4 regions of the Neobacillus sp. DHD-1R genome follow, and region 3 is predicted to be linked to each of the others. Evidence: riboswitches for the same ligand, from Rfam matches in the RefSeq annotation. Region 3 holds a riboswitch; each other region holds the start of a gene.
What was found. Region 3 has a riboswitch for S-adenosylmethionine ahead of AC3ANL_RS10940 (YezD family protein). Riboswitches for the same ligand answer to the same signal wherever they lie in the genome.
Positions count from the first base shown of each region.

Region 1: linked by a shared signal. The riboswitch ahead of AC3ANL_RS23060 (5-methyltetrahydropteroyltriglutamate--homocysteine S-methyltransferase) and the one ahead of AC3ANL_RS10940 (YezD family protein) in region 3 are both predicted to bind S-adenosylmethionine.
Region 2: linked by a shared signal. The riboswitch ahead of AC3ANL_RS05210 (O-acetylhomoserine aminocarboxypropyltransferase/cysteine synthase family protein) and the one ahead of AC3ANL_RS10940 (YezD family protein) in region 3 are both predicted to bind S-adenosylmethionine.
Region 4: linked by a shared signal. The riboswitch ahead of metK (methionine adenosyltransferase) and the one ahead of AC3ANL_RS10940 (YezD family protein) in region 3 are both predicted to bind S-adenosylmethionine.

Region 1 is NZ_CM173232.1:4,664,316-4,668,531, reverse strand. Features, by position in the region: gene AC3ANL_RS23065 (hypothetical protein) at 1-469, opposite strand, end outside; gene AC3ANL_RS23060 (5-methyltetrahydropteroyltriglutamate--homocysteine S-methyltransferase) at 699-1,802, opposite strand; SAM riboswitch class I at 1,912-2,018, opposite strand; gene AC3ANL_RS23055 (YaiI/YqxD family protein) at 2,229-2,669, shown strand; gene AC3ANL_RS23050 (beta-glucosidase) at 2,750-4,216, opposite strand, start outside.
Region 2 is NZ_CM173232.1:1,118,104-1,122,319, forward strand. Features, by position in the region: gene AC3ANL_RS05190 (toprim domain-containing protein) at 1-23, shown strand, start outside; gene AC3ANL_RS05195 (thioredoxin family protein) at 29-337, shown strand; gene AC3ANL_RS05200 (nuclease-related domain-containing protein) at 679-1,542, opposite strand; gene AC3ANL_RS05205 (hypothetical protein) at 1,784-2,137, shown strand; SAM riboswitch class I at 2,221-2,321, shown strand; gene AC3ANL_RS05210 (O-acetylhomoserine aminocarboxypropyltransferase/cysteine synthase family protein) at 2,390-3,706, shown strand; SAM riboswitch class I at 3,839-3,947, shown strand; gene AC3ANL_RS05215 (methionine ABC transporter ATP-binding protein) at 4,103-4,216, shown strand, end outside.
Region 3 is NZ_CM173232.1:2,266,542-2,270,757, forward strand. Features, by position in the region: gene AC3ANL_RS10930 (PhoX family protein) at 1-1,427, shown strand, start outside; gene AC3ANL_RS10935 (hypothetical protein) at 1,539-1,817, opposite strand; SAM riboswitch class I at 2,036-2,138, shown strand; gene AC3ANL_RS10940 (YezD family protein) at 2,304-2,414, shown strand; gene AC3ANL_RS10945 (phosphoadenylyl-sulfate reductase) at 2,494-3,210, shown strand; gene cysP (sulfate permease) at 3,236-4,216, shown strand, end outside.
Region 4 is NZ_CM173232.1:4,070,067-4,074,282, forward strand. Features, by position in the region: gene asnB (asparagine synthase (glutamine-hydrolyzing)) at 1-446, opposite strand, end outside; gene metK (methionine adenosyltransferase) at 722-1,921, opposite strand; SAM riboswitch class I at 2,206-2,359, opposite strand; gene pckA (phosphoenolpyruvate carboxykinase (ATP)) at 2,633-4,216, shown strand.

The DNA of each region.
Region 1 (4,216 bases), 2.4 Mb from region 3:
CTATAAAGATATATTCTTCCACAATTTGATACCAGGAGGTGCCAACCCTTTTATCAAGCCATTTTACAAACCTTTTTAACTGTGACAAAAAGGTTTCTACTTCTTTTTCTTCTGCTGAGATTTTCATGCTATGAGGATAAAAGGTGAAGATGAGTTCTTCCCAAAATGGGGGCTGACATTGTTGCCAAGAGGGTGGACAATGATCTTCTAAACAAGTGGTCATAAACTGTGAGATGATACGAAGAAATTCATTGCGGTTTTTGTCTGAGGGCTTTTGCTGTTTATAGGCGATAAACTCTTTTCCATAGTATTCTAGCAAACCACGGTATCGCATTTCAAATTCAGAACTAATAGCCAAATTTCTAAGAAATTCCTGATGTTCATTGGGATTTTCAAACTGATGCACCCGCATTTTAACATCTAACATGTTTCCTTCATGACGAACCTTCGTATGACTTCTGTTTTTCATAAATCAACCAGCTTTCTATAGTTTATTGGTTTGGAAAAATAACAAAGGAGGCTAAGAGGGGAATCTTCTTCTGCAGTTAATCGTAGTATACCGTCTATCGAATCAGAGAAAATGGATTAATATTGAAATATTTGTGAAATGTGGTAAAAAGATAGTAAAAGGCGGGGTCAGACCCCCGGTGCGTTAACGCGTTACTACGCCGGGGGTCTGACCCCATAAGCCTATTTATTTAGTTCCAAACACTATTTGCGATATCGATGACGTGACGTATTTTGTCCCATTGCTGTTCTTCGGTTAGCAGGTTTCCTTCTTCGGTTGAAGAGAAACCGCATTGTGGGCTTAGGCAAAGCTGATCCAAAGAGACATATTGATTTGCTTCTTTTATTCTTGCCTTTATTCTTTCTGGATCTTCTAGTTCACCGAATTTAGAGGTGATTAATCCTAAGACAATTTGGAGGTCATCCCGATTGACATGGCGAAGTGGTTCGAAGCCACCAGAACGTTCATCATCAAACTCTAGGAATAACCCATCCACGTTTAATCCCCCAAAAATAAGTTCAGATGCAAAATCATATCCGCCTGAAGAAGTATACGTAGATTGGAAGTTTCCTCTACAAATGTGCATCGTAATAACCAAATCATCAGGTTTGTTCGCAATGGACTCATTAATGGCTCTAGCAAACGTCTGAACTAAGGCTTTAGGGTCATGACCGTCCTTCTTCAGTTTATCTCTGCCTTCCTCTGAGAATAACGATGCCCATGAGGTATCATCTAGTTGCAAATATCGGCACCCAGCATCATAAAAAGCTTGAATAGCTTTTTGGTAAGCATGGATTAAATCCTTTACAAATTCCTCGTGGTGATCATAGACTTCACTAATACCCTGTCCGCGGACAATTAACATATTGGGGCTTGGTATTGTAAATTTCGCTACGTGGTCACCGGCAATGCTGTGTAAGAATTTATAATCCTCAATCATGGGATGATTGGCGAAATCAATTTTGCCTGTTACTTTTACGCCATGTGGTCTTGTTTCGACCCCATTAAATTGTAAGCCTTTTTTGGTTTCGACAAATTCAACCCCTACAAGACCTCCGAGAAAATCGAAATGCCACCAAGCTCGTCGTAATTCTCCATCCGTTACAGCCTGTAATCCCACTTCTTTTTGTTTTTCTACCAGGCGAATAATTTCGTCATCTTCAATTTGACGTAATTGTTCTGCAGTAATTTCCCCGTTTTGTTTTTGTAAACGTGCCTTTTTCAATCGCTCCGGTCTTAAAAAACTTCCGACATGATCTGCTTTAAAAGGTGCTTTCACTAATGTTCTTGTCAATTCAATCAGCTCCAAATCTAGTAATATTTAAAGAATTCACCATGAGAAAAATAAAAAACCTCTTCTACACATAAGAAGAGGTTTGGTCGCATGCAAAAGCAGCTTACTCTTCTTATCTTCAAGCTTGACGCTTCTGGAATTAGCACAGTCCACATAATAAATAAGGCTGTTGCTGAGGTATCACAGGGCCAGTCCCTCCACCTCTCTGGATAAGATCGTTAACTATTAAATTATTGTTAATCCTATATCGATATTGATTAAATGTCAATATTTTTGCAAGAATTAGAGTTTTGAGATAGGGGGTCAGACCCCCGATGCGTTAAAGCATTAACGTAAGAGAACTTTCCCACGATTAGATGTTTGACAAAAGCCCAATTTATCACTAGTATCACTAGTAATTCAAACTTCTTTTCAGGAGCGATACAGATGAAAATTTATGTTGATGCAGATGCTTGTCCGGTAAAAGATATTATTATTTCTGAAGGTAGAAGTGCGGAAATTCCTATTACCCTTGTTACGAGTTTTTCTCATTTTTCCAATGCGGAACAACCATCAGGAGTGGAAATCATTTATGTTGATTCTGGGGCAGATGCGGCTGATTATCGGATTATGAAGTTAGCACAATCAGGAGATATCATTGTGACACAAGATTATGGTCTTGCTTCGCTAGGGTTAGCAAAGGGTTGTATCGTTCTCCACCATAAAGGGTTTAGCTATACAACTGAAAACATTGACCAATTATTACAAACACGGTATTTAAGTGCAATGGCTCGAAAAAGCGGAAAGCGAACAAAGGGTCCTAAGCCTTTTACAGCAGAAGATCGGGAGCAATTTAGGAGGCTATTTAAACAAGTTATTTCTCGTTAAAATACCAAAAAGAGGGAGTTCCAATTAACATGGAAACACCCTCTTTTTCATTTTACCTTATAGTATTAGAAATGGAAGCTTCACTTGCTGTGACCTGCAGGCGTGCGTACCGTAATGGAGTCAGTCAGCGTAACATTATCAGAAGAGTTACCGACTTTCACTTCGTACTTACCGTCAAGCGTTTTCCACGCGTCAGCTTCGGCATCCCAAATGGACAGTGGATGGTTAGACGCTGATGGGTCAATGGTAATGGTGACATGCTTCTTCTCACCTGGTTCTAGGCGGACTTTCTCAAAACCAACTAAGCGTTTAGGCGGCTGGTTCGCGTTTTCAGGCACACCTAGGTAGACTTGCGGCACTTCAGCGCCCGCAACGTCTCCGGTATTCTTCACGAAGAACGATACCTTAATTGGCTTGGTACCATCAGTAGTCTTTGGTGTGACAACGAGCTTAGAAATCTCGAAGTTGGTGTAGGACAGACCATGTCCAAATGCAAAAAGCGGTTTGATGCCTTGGGCGTCGTACCAGCGGTAGCCCATTTCTAGACCCTCAGAATAATACACTTGCGGAATCTCCTTACCAGTACTGTCTAACACGCCGGTATTGATTCCAGGGTAACGATCGGCGGTGCTCGTTGGCGTGTCTGCCTTTGCTACTGGATAGGTTACTGGGAGCTTACCTGATGGGTTGGCGAGACCGAATAACAAGTTGGCGACAACATTGCCGTCCTCCTGGCCTGGATTCCATGCCTCGAGTATTGCTGGAACCTCGTTAACCCAAGGCATAAGAACTGGATCGCCATCTTTGAGCACGAGAGCGGTTTTCTTGTTTGCAGCGGTTACGGCTGAAATCAATGCATCTTGATTGTCTGGAAGAGACAAGCTTGGGCGGTCGCGGCCCTCGCTGGTCACAACTCCAGCCATAAGGATGACAACATCGGCATCCTTCGCTGCAGCAACAGCCTCACTAAGATTGCTATTATCATTTTTCACTGTCACCTTGGTAATCACAGCATCTGAACCTATTTTTGTTAAGGTGTTCTGCAGACCCTGAAGCGGTGAAACTGTATAAAGTGGACTGACCCTTGAGCTGCCGCCACCACCGGCGACAGCTGCGTCGACGTAGGTTGACTGCCCAATCAAAGCGATTGAATCCACGGAACCGTCAAGCGGCAACAGGCTATCCTTGTTCTTTAGCAGAACTGTTGTCTGCTCGGCGATCTCGCGTGCTTTGGAACCGTTCGTCTCAGCGTCGATGGTACCTTGCACGATTGGTCGGTCGAATATGCCATATTTGAACATTTGTACGTAGCGGCGACCTAGTGCTTGGTTGATGGTTTCCATCTTTAAGCTTTTGTTATCAAGTGCAGCCTTGATGTCCACGTTTGTGAAAAATCTGGCGTTCTGCATTTCTAAATCCAATCCGGCGTTTAACGCAGGCGCAGTTGAGTGCGTAGCACCAAAGTCAGACTGAACGTAACCTTTGAAACCCCACTGATCACGCAGGACGGTGTTTAGCAGATACTCGTTTTCGCAAGCGTAGGTCCC
Region 2 (4,216 bases), 1.1 Mb from region 3:
AAGAGTATTTAGAAATGAGTTAATGTTTATGAACGAATGGAATCGAAATGAGTTGGCTGGCTTCCTCAATCAAGATGAAAGTGGTCTGTTATATTTTTATACACCACTATGCGGCACCTGTCAGGTAGCTTCCAGGATGCTGCAGATCGTAGAGGAACTAGTAGACATTAAAATGGGAAAAATGAATTTGAATTTTTATCCTGAACTGGCTAAAAATTTTGCGGTCGAAAGTGTGCCATGTCTTTTGCTCTTCAAAAATGGCAAGGTGCAAGAAACAATTTACGCTTTTCATTCCGTTCCCTATTTACTTGAAAAAATAAAACAGCATTTATCTTAAGGAGCAGATACGAATGGGTATCTGCTTTTTTATGTAGGAGCGCCTTGAAAACCGTTGTGTAAATTAATAATGCTCGTTCCATCTTTAAAAGAGCTTTGGTGGTCACAATAACAAATAATTGTGCCCGAGGCCCTTGGAACAAGAGCCCGAACGGTCACAATAACAAATAATTGTGCCCGAGGCCCTTGGAACAAGAGCTCGAACGGTCACAATAACAAATAATTGTGCCCATGGCCCTTCAAACAAGAGCCTGAACGGTCACAATTAAAGTGAAATTACATTAATTAACATTTACTCATAAAAGAACCCCTTAGTCTTTCCACTATAATTCAAATTCCGCATCAGCACTCTCCGAATTGTCTTCTTCGAATCACCACTTGACACCAGTCATGAACCCCATTCGTCGTTATTTTTTCATTAGGGAATAATAACTTAATTTCCACCGCGGCTTTAAAAATTGCGGAATCAATTTCTTCTTGATGCCCACAAACATCACAAACTAGTTTTCGATTCTCAACCTTCACCTTAAATGAGCAGCAGGCTGCACAATTCAAACCTTTTTTCAGCGAATGATATTTATAAGAGGGTAACTTGTCATAAGAGAATTCTGTTTGGTGTAAAGAAACTAATTGAGTGGCTAACTTCTTGTGGCGGTCATTTAACTTGGAAGGCAGTAAGTTCAATTTTTTCATAAATTGATTAACTTGATTAACTTGATTTGGGTAAACAATGGGTTTATTTAGTGGAGCTTGATATAAATGAAAATGGGGATTAATAAAGACCACATATGCTTTAATCGGGATATGATAACCAAGACTGTGGAGCAACTGACGAAGCAGAGATTCACTTCTTTCCAATTGGAGCAGCGGATTAGGAATTTCCTTTTTATTCAAAGTATAGAACCTTCCATTTTCAAAGAAATAATCACCTGAATAATTTTTTACTTCAAAGAGGTAAAGCGGTTCTTGAGTTATCAGCAAAGAATCTATTTGAAATTTAGCACCAATTGTCTCAAGCAATAAATCATTTAAAAGGTAATTTTGACATTGTAACTTTTCTGTCAGGGAGTCAAACATTACCTCACCTTCATATCCCTTCAAGAGGTTATGATAACGTACCAAGTCATTTTCAGCTAATATCATTCGTGTGTTTAGTGAGCGAAGTATTTTTATTTCAATTGGTTCAGTACGTGGTTTAAAAAACATATTCCACTTCCTCTCAAATTTATATTTTCATTTTATAAAAAATAGGTAGAAACAAAAGTTGAATAATTGACTATTTTCCGACACTTCGTCCACAACGTAAATCACTCTTAACTCTCGGAAAACGACATATTTCTCAGGAAATGAGTTGAAAGCCGTGAGAAATGTCGAGTGATTAGGAAAGGATTCCGGTTCTGCTTGCGGAATAAGATATATATATAACGAGTAGACCGGAGTGATGGAAATGAGGGAGATGACACAAACATTCTTAGAGAATTTTAATCTGCAAAGACATGTTCGTGGATTAATTGACAAGGCAGATGTCACGGTAAGATTTCTTTGTGAGCAGCAAACGATTCAATTAGTAATCAAAAAGGGCAGGATCTCTTTCCTAGAAGTACAAGAAGGGTCACAGACAATAGATGCGATCAGCGGAACTCATAGCGCAATGAAACAGCTGTTTGAAGGGACGGAGCAACTGCGCGTTTTGGAGCGAAAAGGACATTTAAAGGTATCTGCGCCACTAAGAACCACTCTATTACTAGAATCCATTTTCTTTTTAACAAAAGCACAGGAAAATTTTGCAAAAGTAATTTAATCAAAGGTATTGACTCGGAATTAAACTTGCTGTATTGTTTTATTTAAATATTCTATTAATAGACAACAATTGAACGATGCATATTCTTATCGAGAGTGGCGGAGGGACTGGCCCTTTGAAGCCCGGCAACCGGTTTATAACACGGTGCTAAATCCAGCAGAGCAATAGCTCTGGAAGATGAGAAGAGTGGACCCCCTCTTCTTTGGAAGCGGGGGTTTTTCAATTTGATTGTTAAAAGGAGGAGCGAGTGTAATGGGAGAGGATCAAAAGAAGTATCGGTTTGAAACATTAAGTGTTCATGGAGGGTTGTCTCCAGACCCGGTAACGGGTGCGCGTGCTGTGCCAATTTATCAAAACAATGCCTATCAATTTAAAAATACGGAACATGCGGCAAACTTGTTTAGCTTAGCAGAACCAGGTTACATATATACACGAATCCACAACCCAACCACGACTGTTTTTGAGGACAGAGTGGCGTTATTAGAAGGTGGTGTGGGAGCACTGGCTGTTGCCAGCGGGATGGCTGCCATTACACTTGCTATTCTAAACATTGCTGAAGCTGGCGATGAAATTGTCTCTGCCTCAAATCTTTATGGGGGAACTTATAATTTATTAGCAGTTACCTTGCCTAAATACGGCATTAAGGTGAAATTTGTCGATGCGGAGGATCCTGAAAATTTCCGCGCTGCCATTTCTGAAAAAACAAAGGCAGTCTTTGCTGAAACGATTGGAAACCCAAGCTTACGTGTCCTTGATATTGAAAAAGTAGCAGAAATTGCTCATGAAGCTGGGGTTCCGTTAATCATTGATAATACCTTTGCCACACCATATCTCTGCAGACCGATTGAGTACGGGGCAGATATCGTTGTCCACTCCGCAACAAAATGGCTATTAGGAAATGGAACGTCAACAGGTGGCGTTATTGTTGACGGCGGTAAATTCGATTGGAATTCACCAAAATTCCCTGGCTTCACCACGCCAGATGAGAGCTATCATGGACTTGTATACGCAGAGGCACTAGGGGCTGTGGCCTATATTATCAAAGCACGTGTCCAATTATTGCGTGATTTAGGACCTGCCTTAAGTCCGCAAAATGCCTTCCAGTTTACACTAGGATTAGAAACTCTTCATGTTCGGATGAAAGAGCATGTGGCCAATACAAAACAAGTGGTTGAATATTTATTAAATCATCCTGCTGTAGAATGGGTCTCATACCCAGGGCATGCCTCACACCCTGACCATGAATTAGCGAAAAAATATTTACCAAAAGGTGCAGGCTCAATGGTAGTTTTTGGTATCAAAGGCGGAAAAGAAGCAGGAGCAAAACTAATTGACTCTTTAACACTTTGGGCACATGTGGCCAATGTGGGCGATGCGAAAAGTTTAATCATTCATCCTGCCAGCACAACGCATCAGCAACTTGATGCCGAAGGACTTAAAGCTGCCGGTGTATCGGAGGATTTAATTCGCCTTTCGATTGGAATTGAGAATGTGGAGGACTTAATTGAGGACCTTGAAGCAGCAATTGAAGCAGCGACAGGTTTAGCATCATTGAAAACAAATGCCTAAATTTTCCTTGATTTAATTTTTCGAATATGATGATTTTTTGTTGACACCCTTTTTTATCCGTGATACGATAACTTTTGTAAAATAACTTACTTACACAAATTAACGTATTAATTGAATATAGTATGCTGTTTACTCTTATCAAGAGAGGTGGAGGGATGTGCCCGATGAAGCCCGGCAACCGTCAATATTTATATTGAAATGGTGCCAATTCACACAAAGCATAAGCTTTGGAAGATGGGAGAAAGGTTATATTTATTATGCCTTTCTGCCTGCGCAGGAAGGTTTTTTATTTTTCCAAAATAGTAGAATCTTTTCGCCATAACAATCAAACCCTATATTCAAAGAATCAGTACATGTTACAAGTTTCCGTAATCAGGATAAAAAGTAGGTGATACAGTGATTTCAATAAAAAACGCCCGGAAAATCTTCCCTTCTAAACAAGGTGAATTAAAAGCAGTCGATGATGTGAATCTTGAAATTCAAGAAGGAGAAATTTTCGGGGTCATTGGT
Region 3 (4,216 bases):
TGAAGGTTCCTGGTCTTCCTGAAAATACTTATTATTTAATCAGTCATTATGAATCAATGCCTAAAAATGAGAATGGTCTTGAAAATCCGGGAACCATGAGCTTAAGTACTGTTGAGATGGATCCTGCCACGGGCAAATTGACTGTTATTGATATTAAGCCAATTGACTTTTCTGAGGTAAATGGGATTTGGAAGCCTTGTGCTGGCTTATTAACTCCATGGAATACACATCTTGGATCAGAGGAAACCGATCCCGATGCAAGAGCCCATGAATTGAATCCTGCTTCTTCAGCAGTTACTAAGTTTATGCGGAATTATTATAACAATCCAAATTTAATAGGAAATCCCTACTATTATGGACATGTACCGGAAGTAACCGTTAAGGCAGATGGGTTTACTAGTGTTGTTAAACATTATAGCATGGGCAGAATGGCATTCGAACGCGTAAAGGTCATGCCAGATAACAAAACGGTTATTTATGGGGTGGACAGCAACCCTGGCGGATTATTTATGTATGTAGCAGATAAAGAGAAAGATTTATCAGCAGGTACGTTATATGCCGCCAAATGGGTGCAGACTGGAACTGAAAAAGGCGGTTCAGCCAATTTTGAATGGATTAAGCTTGGTCATTCTACAGATAAAGAAATTCAGAAGTTAGCAGACATAACAAATTTCAGTGATATCTTTGACGTAACCGACGACGCCGTTAAAGGGAAAAATGATGGTTATACCCCAATCAAAACAGCAGCTAACGGTAAAAAAGTAGAATGGGTTAAAGTGAAACCAGGAATGGACAAAGCGGCAGCATTCCTAGAGACACATCGTTATGCGGCATACCTTGGTGCAACAGTAGAATTTAATAAGATGGAAGGTCTTGATTTTAACGAAAAAGAAAATAAAGCCTACTTAGCCATCTCCTATCAAGAAGGGACGATGTTACCTGAACCAACAGCTCCCGTAGATGATATCCAATTACCGAAGATTAGTGCAGGAGGAATATACGAAGTCTCCTTCAAACCCAATCGGAAAACGAAAGATGGACAAAAGATAAACAGCCATTATGTACCTGTCAACATGTCTGGTTATTTAATGGGTGAGGATTTGACTGCTCCTGACGCTGATGGAAACACAGCCAACGTTGATAAAATTGCAAATCCTGATAATGTAATCTATTCACCAAAAATGAAAACACTATTTATCGCGGAGGATTCCGGTCTCCATGCAAATAATTACACATGGGCATACAATGTAGAGACTAAGAAACTTTCACGAATTCTCTCCGTACCTGGAGGCGGGGAATCGACTGGCTTACAGATGGTGGAGAACCTTGATGGCCATGCCTACCTCATGAACAGTTCGCAAAATCCGGGATATGTGGGGTATCTTTCGGGACTTCCCTCACTAGGTGAGGAAAAAAATAATAAATAGGATACTTTTCCTCTAAGTGGTCTTGTTTTATACAGGACTGCTTTTTTTTGTAACTATAAAAAAGAGAAAGCACCATATTAATACTTGCTTTCTCTTTTCGACCTTTTGTCGCTAATCATTGCTACTTTCTTCGCGATCGTGTTCAACCTTATGTTCCTCAGGACTAAAACCAAATGGTCCTCTCGCCATGTGCTCTACCCGAAAGATAGCTACGATAACTTCAATTCTTACGGCTAGTAACCTCGGGCGGATTCGACCACGGCTTTCTATAACAAGAACATCCGTACCAACATCGAGCAGTTTTCCTGTAAAAGTTCCTTGAAGAGTTACAACCTCTACTTCCTTATTTAACAGCTCATGGGCAATTTGATGAAAATTTATCTCTGTCATAAACATCATCCTCCTTCACATTACAGTAAATGCAATTTATTGAAATTGGTATCGGTTTTTTTAAAAAAAATTTTTGGAAAATCAGTCCAAATTCTCGTTAAATTAGACTAATGACCTATTGAAAAAACGGTATTAACAAGAATTTTTAAAAAATTGTATTTTTTTATTTACATAAAACCTATTGGTATGGTAGGATTAATTCCATAAAATCAGTTAATCACTTATCAAGAGTGGCTTAGGGACTGGCCCAACGATGCCCGGCAACCTGCACAGCAAGGTGCCAATTCCAGCAAAATGTGAAGTCATTTTGGGAGATAAGGTGTTCACCATACTAGTGGTAACACCTTTCCGAAGGGGAAAGGTGTTTTTTGTGGAATGGGTGCTGAGCGTTACATTGATGAATGATGCTCATGCTAATGATCCGAAAGGAGGCGAATCAAGCTGAACACTGATGAGAAGGAAGAACTCCTTGCCCATATTGAGAAAATGATGGAATCACTGAAATTTGGTTCGATCACACTAGTTGTCCAGGACGGCAAGATTGTCCAAATTGAGAAAAACGAAAAGGTTCGTCTTCAACCAAATAAAAATCGCTGACTAGAGAAACTAGAGGCGGTCTTCACTTTACAAGAGTGGAAGACTGTCTTTTTTAATGGAAAAAAGGAGGCATATGACCATGAATTCTGCAATAACCTATCAAAATTGGCAACAAATATCAGATACATTCCCTATTGAGGATGAAACCAAAGGGGCACGTTCCGTTTTAGAATGGGCTTACAATTCCTATCCTGAAGAGCAGATCGTCTATTCATCAAGTTTTGGGGCAGAGGCGATTGTGTTAATCGATCTAATCGCACAGGTAAAACCAGATGCCCATATTGTTTTTTTAGACACTGGACTGCACTTTCCAGAAACATACGAGGTGATTGATAAAATAGAAGCCCGTTTCCCAACGCTCCGAATCGAGCGGAAACTGCCAAAGGTTAGTCTCGATGAACAAGCGGCAGAATATGGCTCAGCTTTATGGAAAAGGGATCCGAACCAGTGCTGCCATATTCGCAAGGTCATACCATTAAGAGAAACGTTAACGGCTAAACAAGCGTGGATATCCGGTCTTCGCCGAGAACAGTCACCGACAAGAGCCAACACTGAATTCATCAATAAGGATGAAAAATTCGAGAATATTAAAATTTGCCCATTGATTCATTGGACATGGGATGAGGTTTGGGACTATATCAAGAAAAAAGATCTTCCATACAACACCCTGCATGATCATAATTATCCAAGCATCGGCTGTTTCCCTTGTACACAACCTGTTGGGGACGATGGGGATTCACGAGCAGGACGCTGGGTAGGAAGCGGCAAGACGGAGTGTGGTCTACACACCCGTTAATGGAGGCTAAAGGAGGGTATTATCTTTGCTCACAATTATTGCAGTAAGTATTGGTTTATTTTTTGCCATAAATATTGGTGCCAGCGGTGCTGCGGCCTCGATGGGCATCGCTTATGGAGCAGGAGTTGTAAAAAAACGATTTGCCCTGCTCCTGTGCAGTATCGCTGTATTCTTTGGCGCATGGCTTGGCGGGGGAGAAGTGGTTAAAACAATTGGGAGCGGGATTGTACCAAACAGTACCTTTACCATCCCAATTGCCTTAATTGTGTTAGCTTCAGCGGCATTATCCTTATTTTTAGCCAACATCTTCGGAATTCCGCTATCAACTAGTGAAGTGGCAGTAGGTTCCGTCATTGGGGCAGGGATTGTTTACCAATCTGTTTTTGTAAGCAAAATAGTCTGGATCATGTTTTTTTGGCTGCTTACCCCATTCGCGGCATTTATCATCGCCATCTTAGCTTCTTATTTATTAAAAAATAAACGGCTAAAAAAATGGATGGCAGCGCCGAAAGCCGTTCCGTTCTTGTCTGCGCTTGTCGTATTTATGGGATTATTTGAGGCCTTTTCAGCCGGCATGAACAATGTTGCGAATGCAGTTGGTCCATTGGTGGGAGCCAACATTCTCTCAACTGGAGATGGGATCTTCTGGGGTGGCTTATTCGTGGCAGGCGGGGCGCTGCTGCTCGGGCATCGCGTCCTTGAAACAAATGGTAAGAAAATAACGACACTTAAACTGGAAGAGGGCTGTGTGATTTCAGGGACGGGTGCAACCATTGTAACTATAGCATCCGTGTTTGGGATTCCTGTCCCGTTAACACAAATCACCACCTCCTCCATTATCGGTATGGGCTTTGCCAAGCAGGGGAAGTCGGTACTGAAAAAAGGGATTGTTGTTCAATTACTTACCGTTTGGATTGTGTCGCCTGTTTTATCAATGGTGTTATCCTATACACTCATTCAATTGATCATTGAACATAATTTCTACCCTATTATTGCAATGGTTGGA
Region 4 (4,216 bases), 1.8 Mb from region 3:
AATGGTTTAATTCCAAATGGATCACGGGCGCCATATAGCGTCTGTTCTTGTTTATCCCAAATCACAAAAGCAAACATGCCGCGAAGCTTTTCAACTGCTTTTTCCTTCATATGGCTATATAGAGCAATAATTACTTCGGTATCAGAACTAGTCGCAAATGATAGTCCTTCTTTGAGCAATTCTTCACGAAGCTCCACATAATTATAAATTTCCCCATTGAAGATAATCCAGTAGCGCTCATTTTCATACGTTAATGGCTGATGACCACTTTCAATATCAATTATACTCAAACGGCGGAAGCCGAATTGAATATGGTCATCATAATAAAAGCCATCATCATCCGGTCCACGATGGGTAATTATATCGTTCATTTGTTTAAACTGCTGTTTTTGTTCATCGCTATAGTTTTGTGTTATGTCGTGTACACAACCGATAAAACCACACATTATGTACCTCACCTACTTCAATTTAATTAAAATGTTCTTTGAAAAAACATCTCTCTTATACTACCACTATTATGGCGAAAATGGCACTGTAACATTAGAAAATTTACTGTACAATCATTTTTCACTTCTATAGTCCTACTTAAACATTGTACTTAATTTTATAACATCCATAACATTAAAACAGACGAAAAATAGAAAAAGGAGTTACATCAAAATGCAACTCCCCTTTATGTGTTTTGCTTCTGCATCTAATCAAGGCGCAAGAGCTTTTTAGATTATAGATTAGCTTGCTGGCGTAATGCCTCTGCTTTATCTGTGCGCTCCCAAGGCAGGTCAACATCTGTACGGCCAAAGTGTCCGTATGCAGCTGTCTGCTTGTAGATTGGACGGCGAAGGTTAAGCATCTTGATGATTCCTGCTGGGCGAAGATCAAAGTTTTCGCTGACAAGATCCACTAATATATCCTCGTTAACTTTACCAGTTCCAAACGTATCAACAGCAATTGAAACGGGTCTAGCAACACCAATGGCATAGGCAAGCTGAACTTCTACTTTTTCTGCAAGTCCTGCAGCAACAATATTTTTTGCAACATAACGAGCAGCATATGCAGCAGAACGGTCAACCTTGGTAGGATCTTTTCCAGAAAAGGCACCACCGCCATGACGAGCATAACCTCCGTAAGTATCAACGATGATTTTGCGGCCTGTTAAACCTGCATCTCCTTGTGGTCCACCGATAACAAAGCGTCCAGTAGGATTAATGAAATATTTTGTATTTTCATCGATTAGTTCTTGTGGAACAACCGGATTGATGACATATTCTTTTACATTACGTTGGATTTGCTCTAACGTAATTTCTGGATGATGTTGGGTTGAAATAACGATTGTATCAATTCGAACTGGTTTGTCATTCTCATCATACTCTACTGTTACTTGAGTCTTTCCGTCTGGACGAAGGTAAGGAAGTAATTCTTCTTTACGAACTTCTGTTAAACGACGAGCAAGCTTGTGTGCAAGTGAGATGGGAAGAGGCATAAGTTCTTTTGTTTCATTACATGCAAAACCGAACATTAACCCTTGGTCTCCCGCACCAATCGCTTCAATTTCCTCATCAGACATTTGACCTTCACGTGCCTCAAGGGCATGGTTAACACCCATGGCGATATCTGGTGATTGTTCATCAATAGAAGTTAAAACCGCACAAGTTTCGGAATCAAAGCCATACTTAGCACGATTGTATCCGATGCCTTTAATGGTTTCACGAACAATTTTTGGAATATCAACGTAAGTAGAGGTAGTGATTTCGCCTGTAACAAGCACTAATCCTGTTGTTACTGAAGTTTCAGCCGCAACACGGGCATTAGCATCTTTGGCTAAGATAGCATCTAAAATGGAATCAGAAATTTGGTCACAGATCTTGTCCGGATGACCTTCAGTAACTGATTCAGAAGTGAACAAACGACGTTTTGTTGACATCTGAATTCCTCCTATATTTTTGAAATAAAGTGAGGTTAACTGTATAGGGCTGGTGTGAACTTGCCGTTAAACCTCAAGTTGATACGGAACTCATTCCCTTAATAGTATGAAATAAACATGGGATTATTATTAGCAAAACTATCAACTGTCCTAACCCTTTAGCAAATTCTTACGATGGAATAAAAAGCAGCACCTATGTAGCACGTAAAATTTTGCTAAAAATACAAAAAAACCCTTCCATCGTGTGAGGAAAGGTTGTTAGCAAAAGTTTTGCGTGCCTTTCACTCTTATCGTTCAAGGACTAGCCTTGCTTCAGGTTTAGCACCTTTGCCCGAAAAAATCATGATAAATAAAAAAACACTTTTATCAAATTTCCTTTTTCGTTTGCAGGTTGCTGGGTTTCATAGGGCCTGTCCCTCCACCAGCTCGGGATAAGAGAGTATCCGTTCAAGGGTAAATCATAACCCACACTGTCGAACAATGTCAATAAATTAATAATAAATTTTTAGTTAAAATAACCATTTGTGAACATCTTATACAAAACTTTTTTCTTTCCTATTTATATATAAGATGATATACCGTTTAGTGTAACTTCTATCTAAGCAAGAATTATTAGCAAATTTTTCAGAATAGTATAGACTATTAGAATTAATGTGTTATACTATTTATCATAATAAACATAAAAACATGGATAAAGGAAGGTTTCAGTCAATGAATTCTGTTCATATTCCAAATGAATTAACACAACTGTTGCAAGAAGGTCATGTTCAGGTACAATTATCCGTCCCTCAACTGGTCGAAAAAGTCTTAGCCCGAAATGAAGGATCGCTAACTTCATCAGGCGCAGTCAGTGTCTCGACTGGCAAATACACAGGCCGGTCACCACAGGATAAATATATTGTCATGGAAGAGTCATCGAAGGATAAAATTGCATGGGGTCCAAATCAACCAATTTCTGAAGAAGTTTTCACTAACCTGTATCAAAAGGTACTTGAATATTTAAAACAACAAGAGGAAATTTTTGTATTTAAAGGCTTCGCCGGTGCGGATCAAAAATCTCGTTTACCAATCCAAGTTGTCAATGAATATGCATGGCATAATCTATTCGCGCAACAGTTATTCATTCGTCCAACAGAAGAAGAATTGCTCACACATGATGCCGGATTTACTGTTATTTCTGCCCCAAACTTTAAGGCAGATCCAGCTGTTGATGGTACAAAATCTGAAACCTTCATTATTATTTCCTTTGAACGCCGAATTATTTTAATTGGTGGAACTGAGTATGCAGGGGAAATGAAAAAATCAATTTTTTCAGTAATGAATTATTTATTACCTGAGAATCATATTTTTTCTATGCATTGTTCAGCAAATGTCGGCCAAGAAGGCGACGTTGCCTTATTTTTTGGTTTGTCTGGAACAGGAAAAACGACTCTTTCTGCTGATGCCAATCGACGGCTTATTGGTGATGACGAGCATGGCTGGTCTTCCAATGGTGTCTTCAATATTGAGGGTGGCTGCTATGCTAAATGTATTAATCTTTCACGTGAAAAAGAGCCACAAATCTTTGATGCCATCCGGTTCGGTACCGTTCTTGAAAATGTGACAATCGATCTTGAATCAAGAATCCCTGATTATGATGATGGAACCCTGACAGAGAATACTAGAGCTGCCTACTCAATCGATGCCATAGAGAATATCATTCAGCCTAGTATTGCCGGACATCCAAATACGATTGTATTTTTAACAGCGGATGCCTTTGGAGTCTTACCTCCTATTGCAAAATTAACAAAGGAACAGGCCATGTACCACTTTTTAAGCGGCTATACCTCCAAGCTTGCCGGGACAGAGCGTGGAATAACTTCACCACAGGCAACCTTTTCTACCTGCTTTGGTGCACCATTCCTGCCACTTCCTGCGAACCGCTATGCAGACATGCTAGGTGAAAAAATATTGGAGCACAATGCCAATGTCTTTTTAGTCAATACTGGCTGGACCGGTGGTGAATATGGTGTCGGCAGCAGAATGAAGCTATCCTATACACGTGCAATGGTTCAAGCAGCACTCGAAGGTGAACTCAACCATGTGGAAACAGTTAAAGACGATATCTTTGGCTTAAATATACCGCTTCATATTGCAGGTGTACCTGATGAGGTTCTTCAGCCTAATAAAACATGGGCAGACCCACAGGCCTATGAAAAGAAAGCAAAAGAACTTGCAGCAAAGTTCCGCGAAAACTTCAAAAAATTCACGGATGTATCGGCTGAGATTGCAGAAAAAGGCGGTCCAATAGCTTAA